DNA from 3 places in the Lysinibacillus sp. CD3-6 genome. Region 1 is predicted to be linked to each of the others. Evidence: riboswitches for the same ligand, from Rfam matches in the RefSeq annotation. Region 1 holds a riboswitch; each other region holds the start of a gene.
What was found. Region 1 has a riboswitch for cobalamin ahead of FH508_RS22135 (hypothetical protein). Riboswitches for the same ligand answer to the same signal wherever they lie in the genome.
Positions count from the first base shown of each region.

Region 2: it holds a riboswitch for cobalamin, as region 1 does, so the genes downstream of both, cobT (nicotinate-nucleotide--dimethylbenzimidazole phosphoribosyltransferase) here and FH508_RS22135 (hypothetical protein) in region 1, are expected to answer to the same signal.
Region 3: it holds a riboswitch for cobalamin, as region 1 does, so the genes downstream of both, FH508_RS07430 (glutaredoxin family protein) here and FH508_RS22135 (hypothetical protein) in region 1, are expected to answer to the same signal.

Region 1 is NZ_CP085880.1:4,475,610-4,480,208, reverse strand. It holds gene FH508_RS22140 (glutathione peroxidase) at 114-659, shown strand; cobalamin riboswitch at 814-1,025, shown strand; gene FH508_RS22135 (hypothetical protein) at 1,178-1,720, shown strand; gene FH508_RS22130 (ABC transporter substrate-binding protein) at 1,722-2,684, shown strand; gene FH508_RS22125 (hypothetical protein) at 2,733-2,996, shown strand; gene FH508_RS22120 (tyrosine-protein phosphatase) at 3,039-3,806, shown strand; gene FH508_RS22115 (MATE family efflux transporter) at 3,952-4,599, shown strand, end outside.
Region 2 is NZ_CP085880.1:1,296,322-1,300,920, forward strand. It holds gene miaA (tRNA (adenosine(37)-N6)-dimethylallyltransferase MiaA) at 1-203, shown strand, start outside; gene hfq (RNA chaperone Hfq) at 302-532, shown strand; gene FH508_RS06035 (rhodanese-like domain-containing protein) at 628-930, shown strand; cobalamin riboswitch at 1,074-1,251, shown strand; gene cobT (nicotinate-nucleotide--dimethylbenzimidazole phosphoribosyltransferase) at 1,356-2,414, shown strand; gene FH508_RS06045 (trimeric intracellular cation channel family protein) at 3,071-3,676, opposite strand; gene FH508_RS06050 (methionine gamma-lyase family protein) at 3,824-4,599, shown strand, end outside.
Region 3 is NZ_CP085880.1:1,567,870-1,572,468, reverse strand. It holds gene nrdE (class 1b ribonucleoside-diphosphate reductase subunit alpha) at 1-1,610, opposite strand, end outside; gene nrdI (class Ib ribonucleoside-diphosphate reductase assembly flavoprotein NrdI) at 1,607-1,966, opposite strand; gene FH508_RS07430 (glutaredoxin family protein) at 1,963-2,187, opposite strand; cobalamin riboswitch at 2,307-2,483, opposite strand; gene FH508_RS07425 (ferrochelatase) at 3,044-3,949, opposite strand; gene FH508_RS07420 (ABC transporter ATP-binding protein) at 4,027-4,599, opposite strand, start outside.

The DNA of each region.
Region 1 (4,599 bases):
GCTATCGTATAAGTGAGAGCCAGAAACTATCCATAAAGAGGAAACAAGTAAATCTGCAACAGTATATAGCATAGTAACAGTATAAATATTGTAAATTAGAAAGGGTCGAGAAAATGGGGATTTATAATTATTTAGTGAAAAAGCCAAACGGTGAAATTTTATCAATGGAGACGTATCGAGGAAAGACAATGTTAATCGTTAATACCGCCAATCAATGTGATTTTACATATCAATTTGAAGATTTGCAAAAAATGTATAATAAATATGGCAAGGGAAATTTCATTGTTTTAGGTTTCCCGTGTAATCAGTTTGGACAGCAGAACCCAGAAGATGGAGTTGAGACAACTCAACTTTGTCAGCTTAACTACGGGGTAACTTTCCCGATTTTTGAACTAGTTCAAGTTAATGGAGAAGAGACACATCCATTATTCAATTATTTAAAGCACGAAGTAGATTTTCGTGAATTCGGTAAGGCGAATATGCAGGAAAAGATGTTAGCTGAAGCTATTATCCAAATTGCACCTAGCTTTTTAGATGGACGTAACATTCGTTGGAACTTTACAAAATTTTTAGTAGATAATCAAGGAAATACAGTCGAGCGCTTTGAACCAACAGATTCACAATTAGATATTGAGCAAGCTATTGAAAAAATTTTATAGCTAGCCATTTTAATCAGAATTTTTAGGCTGGAATAACAAATAGCTAATCACTATGTAGAAATAGTGCTAAGTTTTGTATATATATTTTCGAATATTCCACAATCTCACAACTATTTTTTCAAATCAATATATGATAAACTGCTAATCAAGTGAATAATTCTTGCAGAATAATGGTGCTAACTTTAGCATAATCGGGAATTCGGTGTAAAACCGAAGCTGTTTCCGCAACTGTAAGTACAAGAATCATAAAAAATGCCACTGTCGAAAAGGGGAAGTCCTAAGATGGGAAGGTTTTATGATATCGCAACTGATTAGTGGTAGCGAACTGTACGAGCCAGGAGACCGACCTTTATTTAATGTATAAAAACTCTTCGGAAGCTAGGAGGATATACGGCAAATACATAAGCGATGTCGCATGGGCGGCACTATATATGCTATTTTCGTCGTTCCTAGGGAGCGGCGTTTTTTTATGCACCTATAAAGCAAAATCTGTTCATGAAAGAAAGAAGGGACTAGTTATGAAAAAAGATGCTCGTTATTCTTGCTACCCATTCATGCGTGAAAAAATATCTACTGTAGATTTTGAGATTCGTACGGATAGTTTAACAACTCATGTCGGTGTAGCATTAACGGCTGTAAAAGCAGAAGCAGTTGAGGTTGTAGCGACAGATTTATTGACGATTTTGCCAATGGCCTACCATGTAAATGGCTCAGTACGTGGCAAATTAGCAGTAACGGAAGAAGATTTAGTATGGCTTAGTGATCGCTATGATTTTTATGTGGGGCATGTAAAGGAAGAAATACAGAACTTTGTTTTACCACAAGGAACGGGGGCTGCAACAGCGCTTCATTTATGTCGTAGTGAGGCAAAAAAATCATACCGTGTTCTACATAAAGTTTCTGAGGAAAGAGAAGTACCAGCAATTCTTTTCGATTACTTAGGATTATTAGCGAATGTATTTTTTGTAATGGCTGTATACATGAATCAGCAAGCTGGTATTGCTGAAATACCGTTTATAAGCAAATCATACCCTATGAAGAAGAAGAAGGAGAATGTGTAAAGTGAAGAAACTAATTAATTTCCAATGGATTACAATATTAATGTTAGCACTTGTATTGGCAGGGTGCGGTACAGCAGATGAAGCCAAAAAGGACGATACATCATCTAAAGAAGGACAACAAGCTGAGCAAACAGGCTATAAAGTGACAGATGATCGCGATGTCGAAGTAGCATTTGATGCAGTACCAAAAACGATTGTGTCACTACAACCAAGTAATACAGAAATCTTATTTGCACTAGGCGTTGGAGATAAAGTTATTGGGGCAACTGAATATGATACGTACCCAGAAGAAGCAAAAGATATTGAACGTGTTTCAGACTCTGTGACATTTAACACTGAGCGAATTGTGGCTTTAAAGCCAGATGTCGTAATTGCTTATTCAACAGGCAATGCCGAAACACTTGATGCGCTAAAAGGTCTTGAAGATGCAGGCGTAAAAGTATTTGCAATTAAATCAGCAGCTTCATTTGAAGATGTATATGGAGATATTCAACAAATTGCTGAAGTGATGGGTGTTAAAGATAAAGGTGAGCAGTTAAACGAAAGTATTAAAGCGAAAATTGCAGATGTACAAGCAAAAGTCAAAACTGTAGAAACACCGAAAAATGTCTACTTAGAAATTAGCCCTAAGCCAGATATTTATACAACAGCAGCTGGTACTTTCCAACAAGAAATTCTTGATGCAGCGAATGTGAACAATGTATTTGGTGATCAAACAGGATGGGTAAAAGTTTCTGAGGAGGATGTTATTGCGAAAAATCCTCAAGTTATTTTAACTACAGTAAACTATGTAGAAGATGCAGTAGGTGAAATTCTTGGGCGTGATGGATGGAATACAATCACTGCTATTCAAGATAAAGCGGTAAATTATATTGATACTGATATTTCAAATCGCCCAGGTCCACGTATCGGTGAAGCTGTAGAGATGGTAGCAAAATCAGTATATCCTGAGTTATTTAAATAAGGATAAAGAATAATAGCCCTTGGGCAAAAGAGATTAAGTGTTAGATTGATGGCAATCAATCTAACACTTTTTTGCAGTGAACGGTATTTTCCACTACTGTTTTCCTCGGGCGCACGGGCTTCACAGGCGTCTAACGGCGCTATTCCTAAGTATATCGGCGATTTAGGAGCATCTATCGGCGCCATTCCCAAGTATATCGGCGATTCAGAAGCATCTATCGTCGCTATCTCCATGTTTATCGGCGATTCGCTCTCAATCTCTTCAAAAAGGCATTGGATAATTGGTATTATCTTCATTTGTTCTATAAAATAGAAGTATAGATAGATGATTGCTTAAATAAGGGAGGCGTAGTGGATGACACAGTTTGACATGAAGGTTATTCCGTTTGAGGCAGTCTTGAATTTCCGCGATATGGGTGGCTATAAGGCCCGAGATGGTAGAGTAGTTAAAAATGGATTGCTCTATCGCTCAGCTGCACTAGGTAAGATGACCCCAGCGGATAAGGAGCGCTTTGAAGCATTAGGAGTAAAAACAATCTTTGATTACCGCGATCAACACGAGGCACTGAATAATCCTAACCCCTCGTTTAAGGGCGCACAGTATATTCATATACCTGCAAAGGGCAATCACGCGTTTGAGATGCCGACAAATACTGGTGGCCATAATTTTTATAAAGTTGTTAGCCCAGAGATGTTCCGAGATTTTTACGCACAAATGCCATTTAACAATGCTTCATTTAAAAAGTTAATATCCACAATTCAAAATCCAGATAATTTAGGCCTCGTCCATCACTGTGCCGTAGGAAAAGATCGAACAGGAATTGGCGGTGCCCTCATTTTGCTTGCATTAGATGTCCCTGAAGAAACTATTATGCAAGATTATTTAGATACTAATATATACTTACGTCCCATGGTAGAACGAATGGCACAAGCAATTCAAAATACTTTTAATGACCATGAATTACAACAGTTCCATGCATTAATGTCTGCACGTGAGGATTATTTACAGGCTGCATTCGATGCTATTGATAGTCGTTATGGTTCGAAAACAGTATTTTTAGAGAAAGAGTTTGGTTTAACAACAGAAAAACGCCAGCAATTACAAGAAAATTGCTTATGCTAATAGCCCACCCTTTCACAGTAATTCAGTGAGAGGGATTTTTTTGTAAGCAATTCAAAATATTTTTTTATTAGCTATCCTTTACAGTGGCAAATCTGTGATAAGATACAATAGATTTTTATGTAAAGTATAGAGAGAAGTGAAGTTGTTGGGACAAGCGATAAGAGAGAAACATTCGGCGGACCAGTTTAGTTTATTTCATTTAACATGGCCGATTTTTTTAGAAGTTTTTTTATTTATGTTAATGGGATTAGCCGATACATTTATGTTAAGTGCCTTATCGGATAACGCTGTATCTGGTGTCGGCGCAGCAAATCAATACATTCATATTGCGATTTTAATACTTGAAGTAGTGGGTAATGGTGCTGCGATAGTTGTCTCGCAATATTTAGGTTCAAAGCGATTTTTAGAAGCTACAAAGATTTCGGCGTTAGCTATTACGTTGAACTTAATTCTAGGGCTTATTATGAGTGCTCTATTTTTCTTAGGCTCAAGCCATTTAATGACGATGATGAATTTAAAGGGTGATGTTCTACAATATGCCCAAAGCTATTTAGTCATTATTGGTAGTTTTATTTTCTTACAAGCGATTATTAATGCGTTAGCAGCTATTATTCGTGTCCATGGTTGGACGAAGCAAACAATGTACGTATCACTCGGTATGAATGTTATTCACGTCGTGTTAAATTACGGATTGATTTTTGGTAATTTTGGAATGCCAGAATTGGGTGTGAAAGGAGCTGCTATTTCCTCAATTATTAGTCGTGGACTTGCAGTTATTGTTTTTTCATGGTTG
Region 2 (4,599 bases), 1.6 Mb from region 1:
TACAAGGGTTGTGGCAGCAAAATATTCGAGGCGTACAGTCAATTCAGGCAATTGGCTATAAGGAAATATATGATTACTTAGATGGTCGATGCACTTTAGAAGAAGCAATTGAAAATTTAAAACAAAATTCTCGTCGCTATGCGAAAAGACAACTTACTTATTTCCGCAATAAGATGGATATTCATTTTATTGAAAAAGACTAAAAACTTTAATAATTTCTAAAAATTACTAATTGATAAATTGGGATAACATGCTACTATAGGAATGAAGAGGTAGAAAGAGAGTAGGGGAGGCGCATTCTATGAAATCAATCAATTTGCAAGATACGTTTTTGAACCATCTACGTAAAAACAGTGTTTTTGTAACTGTGTTTCTGTTAAACGGGTTCCAGCTAAAAGGAACAGTGAAATCCTATGATAACTTTACAGTATTACTAGTCGATGCTGAAAGTAAACAGCATCTCATTTACAAACACGCAATTTCTACTTTCGTTCCAGCAAAGCAAGTCGAATTTTTAGAGACAGAAGAATAGAGTCATTTTTAGGCAGCTAGTGTTACATCACTAGCTGTTTTTTTTCGTTCACGCTATAATGTAATAGGAAATTGATATATTGGAGGACTGTAAAGATGAAATCGATGGATACAACGCAATTATTAGAACAACTAGATGCGAACGAGGACTTATACATTATCGATGTGCGAGAAGATGACGAGGTAGCACAAGGTGTCATTCCAGGCGCTAAGCATATTGCACTTGGAACAATCCCTGAGCGCTTAGAAGAAATAGATAGATCTAAACCTTACATTATCGTCTGTAAAGCTGGCGGACGCTCAGCAAATGCATGTGCATATTTAGAAGCACAAGGCTTTGATGTAACAAACCTAGAAGGCGGCATGCTTGCTTATGATGGGGAATTAGAATTTAAATAATGTAGGTCACAGGTATTTAACAATTCAGTTGTTAAATACCTTATTTTATTTAGTTTATACTTAACATTGGCAGTGCACAAAATGCTGTCACGCAAACTTTATCCAATATTGACACGAAAAAAACTTTATCGTAAATTTAAAGTAATTACATAAAAGCATTAGGTGCCCATTATGGGAGAATAGGGAATAAAGTGAAATGCTTTAGCGGTCCCACCACTGTAAAATGGAGTTTTATAGAAAATACCACTAGCGTTATGCTGGGAAGGTTCTATAAAATGTTGAAATTGAGCCAGGAGACCTGCCTAATTGCTTTGAATGATATAGACGATGGAAAAGTCTGTAGTTTATTTGTTATGAAATAAACTACAGGCTTTTCTATTTTTTTTCATTCTATATGTAAATGGCTAAAAAAAGGAGAGATGATGATGCAATTATTACAACAAACGATTCAACGCATTCAACCTACTAATAATACAATGAAGGAAAAAGCTAAGGAACGTATTGATTCACTTAGCAAGCCTCCTAGCAGTTTAGGGAAACTGGAGTCGCTAGCTATACAATTAGCTGGTATTACGGGAGAACTATATCCAAAACTTGATAACAAAGTAATCATTGTTTGTGCAGCTGATCATGGTGTTTGTGAAGAGGGGGTAACATCAAATCCGCAAAATGTCACGTTTTTACAAACATTAAATTTCCCAAAAGGGGTAACAGGTGTTTGTGCAATTGCCAAAATAACAAATGCAAAAATTGTAACGGTAGATGTTGGAGTCAAAGAGGATATACCGCTTGATGCAAAGGTGTTAATGAAAAAAATTAAGCATGGTACAGACAATATGGCAAAAGGTCCAGCAATGACAAGGGAAGAGGCAATCCAGTCAATTGAAGTAGGTATTGAAATTGCAACAGCAGAAATAGCAAAAGGGGCAAATGTTCTTGGTACAGGTGAAATGGGCATCGGCAATACAACACCGAGTGCGGCTATATTATCAGTACTTCGTGGTTGTCATCCACAGGAAGTGACGGGATTCGGTGCAGGGCTTGGGGCAGGAGGAATTGAACATAAAGTAGCGATTATTCAAAAGGCCATTGAAATAAATAAACCTAATCGTCATGATGCGCTGGATATACTTGCAAAAGTGGGAGGGTTAGAAATAGGTGCGATGGCGGGTAGTATCCTAGCTGCAGCTGCAAATCGGAAACCAGTTGTGATTGATGGCTTTATTTCTACAATAGCAGCACTATTAGCATATGAACTTGAACCAAAAGTACAAGACTATATTATACCTTCACATGCCTCTGAAGAGCCGGGTGCCAAAATAGCAGCCGAATTGCTAGGAGTTGAGCCGATGCTTCATATGAATATGCGATTGGGAGAGGGCTCTGGTGCAGCACTAGCCTTTCCAATTCTAGATGCAGCTTGTTCGATGATGAGCAATATGGCTACATTAGCAGAAACGATGGCGCTAGTTGAAGAGAAGTGATGGGGCATTTGAGAGGTCAAAGCTTCGAGCGAGGACAAAAGAGAAAAAGTGTTAGATTGACTGGAATCAATCTAGCCCTTTTTTTTACTGCGCCGTTGATGTCCGCTGCGGCGGTGCTTTCCGCGGGCACACCGTAAGCCGCAACCGTCGCTGTCGCGTCGTTTGTTGCGTCTTACTGAGCGTGCTGTTCCCGCAGGAGTCACCGCCTTCGCTACCATCAACTCGTGTTCTCTTCTAATTTTTTATTTACTGCAAAAGAATGAAACTAGCCCTTTTTTTACTGCGCCGTTGATGTCCGCTGCGGCGGTGCTTTCCGCGGGCACACCGTAAGCCGCAACCGTCGCTGTCGCGTCGTTTGTTGCGTCTTACTATGCGTGCAGTTCCTGCAGGAGTCACCGCCTTCGCTACCATCAACTCGTACTCTTTTCTAATTTTTTATTTACTGCAAAAGAATGAAACTAGCCCTTTTTTACTGCGCCGTTGATGTCCGCTGCGGCGGTGCTTTCCGCGGGCACACCGTAAGCCGCAACCGTCGCTATCGCGTCGTTTGTTGCGTCTTACTAAGCGTGCAGTTCCCGCAGGAGTCACCGCCTTCGCTACCATCAACTCGTATTTTCTTCTTTATATACTGCAAAAGAATGAATAGAAGGTATTGCTTATGCTCGATTTAATTTCCGTAATGGCAAACGCCATTTCTTCATATAAGAAAGAACTCGTAATATCGTAATGACTCCGAATAATGCATATAAGAAGATGTCTCCTGGCAGTAACTCCAGTCCAATAAGTAGGCCAGCAAGTGCTGCCCATACTCCGTAAATTTCATCGCGGAGAACAAGTGGTTTACGTCCTGCCAATAAATCACGAACAATACCACCGCCTGAACCAGTTAAAACAGCAGCAACAATTACGGCACTAATAGGCATATTGAGTTTGACAGCGTACAATGCACCTTGTATCGCAAAAGCCGATAAACCAATAGCATCTGTGAAATTGCCCCAACGGTGCCAATGCTGTATAAGATGATGTGGAAAAATAAAAAATATAGTAATAGCAGCAATCGCAATTTGGAACATCATATCTTGCCCCCATAATGTTGTCACAGGTAGACCAATCAATAAATTACGAATGGCCCCACCACCAAAAGCAGTTACAATGCCAAGTATATATACACCGAATAAATCGTATTCTTCTTCCATTGCTATTATTGCTCCGGAAATAGCGAAGGCAATTGTCCCAATGATGCTAAAAACTTCCCAAGCCATCACTTTCCCTCCTTAAACGAGAATAAATTGTAGTAAGTCCGCCCCTTAGCTTAGCGCATTTAACAGCTAGACACAATAGCAATTTTTGCAGGGTTGCAAACAAATTGATAAGATAGGAAAGAACAATTTGAAACGGAGACGAAAACAATGACATTTACAACCCATTTAACAGCAGAGACGTTAACATTAGCGGAAAAAATAGAAGAAAAGGTGCGACCTTATCACAAGAAAGTAGAGGATATGGCGTTCTTCAATCAGCAAAAAGTACTTTCCGCCTTCAGAGCACATCAAGTAAGTGATTATCATTTACACCCTTCTAATGGCTATGGCTATGATGACGAGGGACGTGACAATCTTGAGCGTGTATATGCACAAGTTTTCGGAGCAGAGGCAGCGATAGTCCGTCCGCAAATTATATCTGGTACACATGCGATTACGCTTAGTCTATTCGGTGTGCTACGACCAGGTGATGAATTACTTTATATTTCAGGTCAACCATATGACACGCTACAATCAATTGTCGATGGTGGTGACAAAGATACAGGTTCACTGAAAGATTATAAAATTGGCTATCGCCATGTAGATTTAATCGATAACGAAACGATTGATTGGACGGCAGTCGCTGCAGCTATAACGCCTAATACTAAAATGATAGCGATTCAACGTTCAAAGGGCTATGCAACGCGTCCATCCTTTACGATCTCACAAATTGCAGAAATGTGTGAGAAAGTACGAGAATTGGCCCCACATGCCGTTATTTTTGTTGATAACTGCTACGGTGAATTTGTAGAGGCACAGGAACCTACAGAAGTAGGTGCAGACTTAATGGCAGGTTCTCTTATTAAAAATCCAGGTGGTGGCTTAGCCAAAATAGGAGGCTATATTGCAGGTCGAGCTGATTTAGTTGAAAAATGTGCTTATCG
Region 3 (4,599 bases), 1.9 Mb from region 1:
GAAAGCTCTTCTTCAATTTTATTAACATATTGATCAAAATAAACGCCTGACGCATAATCACTATCCTCAAAACGGTAGAACGTTTCGCCTCGTTCCTTAGCAATCTCCATCGATGATTTAAGTGAATAATAGTTCATCGCTTCCATAAAGCTATCCATAAAAGCAATTGAATCTTTAGAGCCATACATAATCCCTTCTGTAACAAGATGACCATGCAGATTCATGCATCCAAGCCCTACAGAATGCATTAACTTATTGGCTTTAGCTACAGGCGGTACATTCGTGATGTTCGTCATTTGCGACACATTCGTTAAAAGATGCATTGCTGTATCTACTAATGTACCAAAATCACTTACTTTACTTGCGGCATGTATATCAATTGAGCCTAAGTTACACGATACATCTAGTCCGTATTCATTTGATTCATTTTGGTCAGTAATGATACTTGTTTCTTGTACTTGTAAAATTTCTGTACATAGGTTCGACATTTTTACACGACCTATATTTTTGAGTGGATGTACATCGTTGACATTATCATCAAAGATTTCGAAAGGATAGCCTGATTCAAATTGCGCTTTTTTCACTTCTGTATATAATCTGCGCGCATTCAAGCGTTTAATCTTACGGATATTAGGATTATCTAGTAGCTCATAATACATCTCTGTAATGGAAATTTCAGACATTCGTTTCCCATATTCTTTATAAATATCATATGGACTGAACAACACAATATCTTTATCACGTTTCATCAGTTCAAAGAAAATACTTGGAATAATAATACCTGTTGATAGCGTTGCAAGTCGGATTTTATCATCAGCATTTGGCTTTTTCGATGAAATAAAATTCTCAATATCAGCATGGAAAATATTTAGGTAGACAACGCCAGAGCCGTTACGTTGTCCAAGCTGATTGGAATAGCTGAAGGAATTTTCTAAAAGTTTAGCAACTGGAATCACACCACTTGCACGATTTAAAATTTCTTTAATTGGATCTCCTAATGGACGTAAATCTGTTAAGTTTACCCCTACTCCACCGCCAAGGCGTGATAGCTCTAAACAATAACCAATATTTTCAGCAATACTATTCATAGAATCATCCATTGAAAGTTTAAAGCAGCTTACTAATTCGCCACGCGCTTTTTTTCCACTATTTAATGCGGTTGGAGTTGCTGGTTGATACGCCTCCATCATTGCTTCAACGGAACGTTCTGCTAAAACCGTGTTCCCTTGTGCTAAATATAAAGCGATGATAACAATACGATCCTCATATTTTTCTAAAATTTCTTCCCCGTCACGACTTTTCATTGCGTAACTATCGTAAAATTTACTTGCACTCATAAAAGATGGGAAGCGGAAATTGTAATCGTATGCTTTTTTGTATAAGTGTTTAATAAAATCTATCTCATACATGTCGATAAACTCTTTCTCGTAATAACCTTCATCGACTAAATAGCGTATTTTCTCCTCAATATCAATAAAATAACGTAGACGCACATTTACATATTCTAAAAAATAACGGCGTGTTGCTTCACGGTCCTTTTCAAGCTCTAATTGACCCGTCGTGCTATAGCGATTAAGCACCTCATTATTAAGCTTTAAGTATGTTTTCATCCCTTCACCCTCGTTTCATAAAACGTTTGTATTACTTCATAATCAGCCTGATATCCACGTAAATCTAATTTACGCACTAGCGGGACCTGGTAGGTTTCTGCAATTTTTTCGCCAGCTCCACCAAACACATGGTGCCCAAAATTACTATTACCACTTACAGCTACTCCCTTGCAATATTCCTTGTTTTGCTCTAAAAAGCGAGCTACTTTTGCAGGAATATCACCTAAGCCGTCCGTGTATGTAATTAATAGAAAGGGCTCAGTCAGCAACAATCCATCATAAATTTCAATAGATTCCCCATCTAATTTCGTCACAATACTTCGCACATTACCTGTACGACTAGCATAAACGATCATATTGCAATCATCTCAATTTGAGAAACAATTTCTTTAACATCTCCTATAAATGTGTCATTTACTTCAAGAACAGGCACACTTAAAAAACCTGCGTCCATAATTTTTTGTTTTGCTTGCTCATCGTGATCAATATTCACAATTTCTGCTTCAAGTCCTGCACGTTGTAATTCCGATTTGACCCAAAGACATTTTGGGCATATAGTTTTCGTATAAAGTTTCATTTTAAATTCCCTCTTTTCATAATATAAAAAGGCTATCTCTTGGGAGAGACAGCCTAAGTTAGAAACGTAAAAAAACAAAAAAATCGTCACGTCCCCATTTCTTATTCCCCGAAGAAAGGTTGAATTGTTTTATTATAGGCAGGTCTCCTGGCTTTGCTTCATTCTCTGATATCCTTCCCATACGAATGCACAGTGGATTAAATCATCGTCAGCTTAACAGTTGCGGGGACAGCGTCGGATATACCGAACTTCCCTATTAAACTACATATAGTAGTACCTATATAAAACTAACACAATATATTGTTGTTGAACACAATTAAGTGTACCATCCTTCAAGTAAAAAGTAAATCAAGAAAAGCGAATTCTTTATAGTGTAACTTTTCACTATTTTCTTTAGGAACAACAAACGGTTAATAAATGAAAAATGACTAGCTAGGTTAGTATAATTAATAATATCGTCAATAGTTCTAAAGAATGATAGACGGTTTTCCATGAAAAGCTTTATCAAATGTTAAGCAATTATTATTCTACCTACTGAAGCCTAAATTAAACTGCGTATTATATTTAATATGTACTTATATAATTTTATAGCTGTTATCATATTTTAGCCACTATCGTAAGCCCTATAACTTCTATTCAATTTTTCATTATACACACAAAAAAATATTAAAATAGATTTGCCGTTTGTTAGATATCATTTATGCTAGTTCAGATTAGAATGAAGTGTTTTTATTCGTGGCTATTCTGTTCGCTATATTGATATAAAACAAATAACCATCTGACATCAATGGAATATCGACATCAGATGGCAATATAGACTTTACAATAGTTAATCGTAATTTATTAACCTGTTCAGTTATTGTGCGGGAATAAATGATTCGACAATGGCAGCTAAAGCTTGAATGGTATCATAGCTATCACCTGGAAACTCCGATTGTGCAAATTCAACTTGCAGTTCCTCACACAATCGATGACATTCATTTCCAACTTCAAAATACGACTCAATATCCGCTGAAAGTGAAAGAAGCTCACATGTGACGATACCTTGAGCACCCTCGCCTTGCAATGAATTAATTTTATCTTTTACATTTGGACCTAGCCAGTCACCTTTCCCATGACCACTTCGATATGTAACATGCCAGTTCGCAATTTGTGCTTCTTTAGAAATGGCTTCGGCTAATTCGGAAAACTGGCGCACATAGTGCTCGTTTTTTTCAGGGTCAATAGGCTGACTATGGACTGTATATAAAACATGCGTCTGTGCTCGTTTTTCAGCAGGAATCCATTCAAATGCACGTTGAACACGGTCTTTATAAACAGCAAGTAAATCATGATTTAAATGCCAATTTTTCGCATGGATAACTTTAACGTCATGAGAAGCTAATAACGTACTAACTTCATCATGAAACGCTGCTGCCCCTGTAGACATAATCGGATTTACAGGTAGTGTTATAAAAGTTGTAATACCATCTCTAAGCATTGTGTTAACAACATCTGGAATATAAGGTTCTGTATGTTTGTATGCGTTATATACTTTTACAGGTTCTGTTACACGTTGCTGTAAAGCATGTTCCAGCCCTTTAGCAATACGCCCCGTATTTGCTGCTAGTGGATCAACACCACCTAATTTTTTAAATTGTGCCATCACATTTTCAATTACATGAGGTGGTGGTGTTTTACCTTTCATTATATGTGTAAAATAAGGTGTTACATCGTCTAAAGATTTCGGTGCGCCATATGCGTAATAAATTATACCAATCATTTTTTAGTCTCCTTTTCTTCAATAGATTAATGTATATAGTGTTGTAGTTTTAGTTCTAATTTCTTTTTAAAAATAGCCTACGATTTTTCACAAGAACTTGAGCACAATTTTATCGGCGTAAAGATTGGATTTCCGTCTTGCATATAAATTTCCGCATCTATTTCAAAAATTGATTGAAACATTTCTTTACATAATACACAATGTGGTGAATCATCGTAATAGATTTTGCCTTTCTTTAATACAATCAGACGTTCGCTATTTTGTGCGGCTTGGTTAATATCATGTAACACCATTATAACGGTCATATTGTATTTTTGATTTAACTCTTTTACAAGCTCCATCACTTCTAATTGGTGTGCAATATCTAGATATGTTGTTGGTTCATCTAGAAGCAACACTTTGGGATGCTGTGCTACAGTCATTGCGATCCAAGCACGTTGACGCTCACCCCCAGACATCGAAGGTAGTACCCGATTTTGTAAGTCTTTCAGTCTAGTTACGTCAATCGCCCAATCAACAATTTCTTTATCCTCTTTTGACAGGACCGTCTTTCCTCCGCTATGTGGATGACGCCCAAACTCTACTAACTCACGCACAGTTAAATCTAATTGATGATTATTCATTTGCGGAAGCATTGTTAGTGTTTTAGC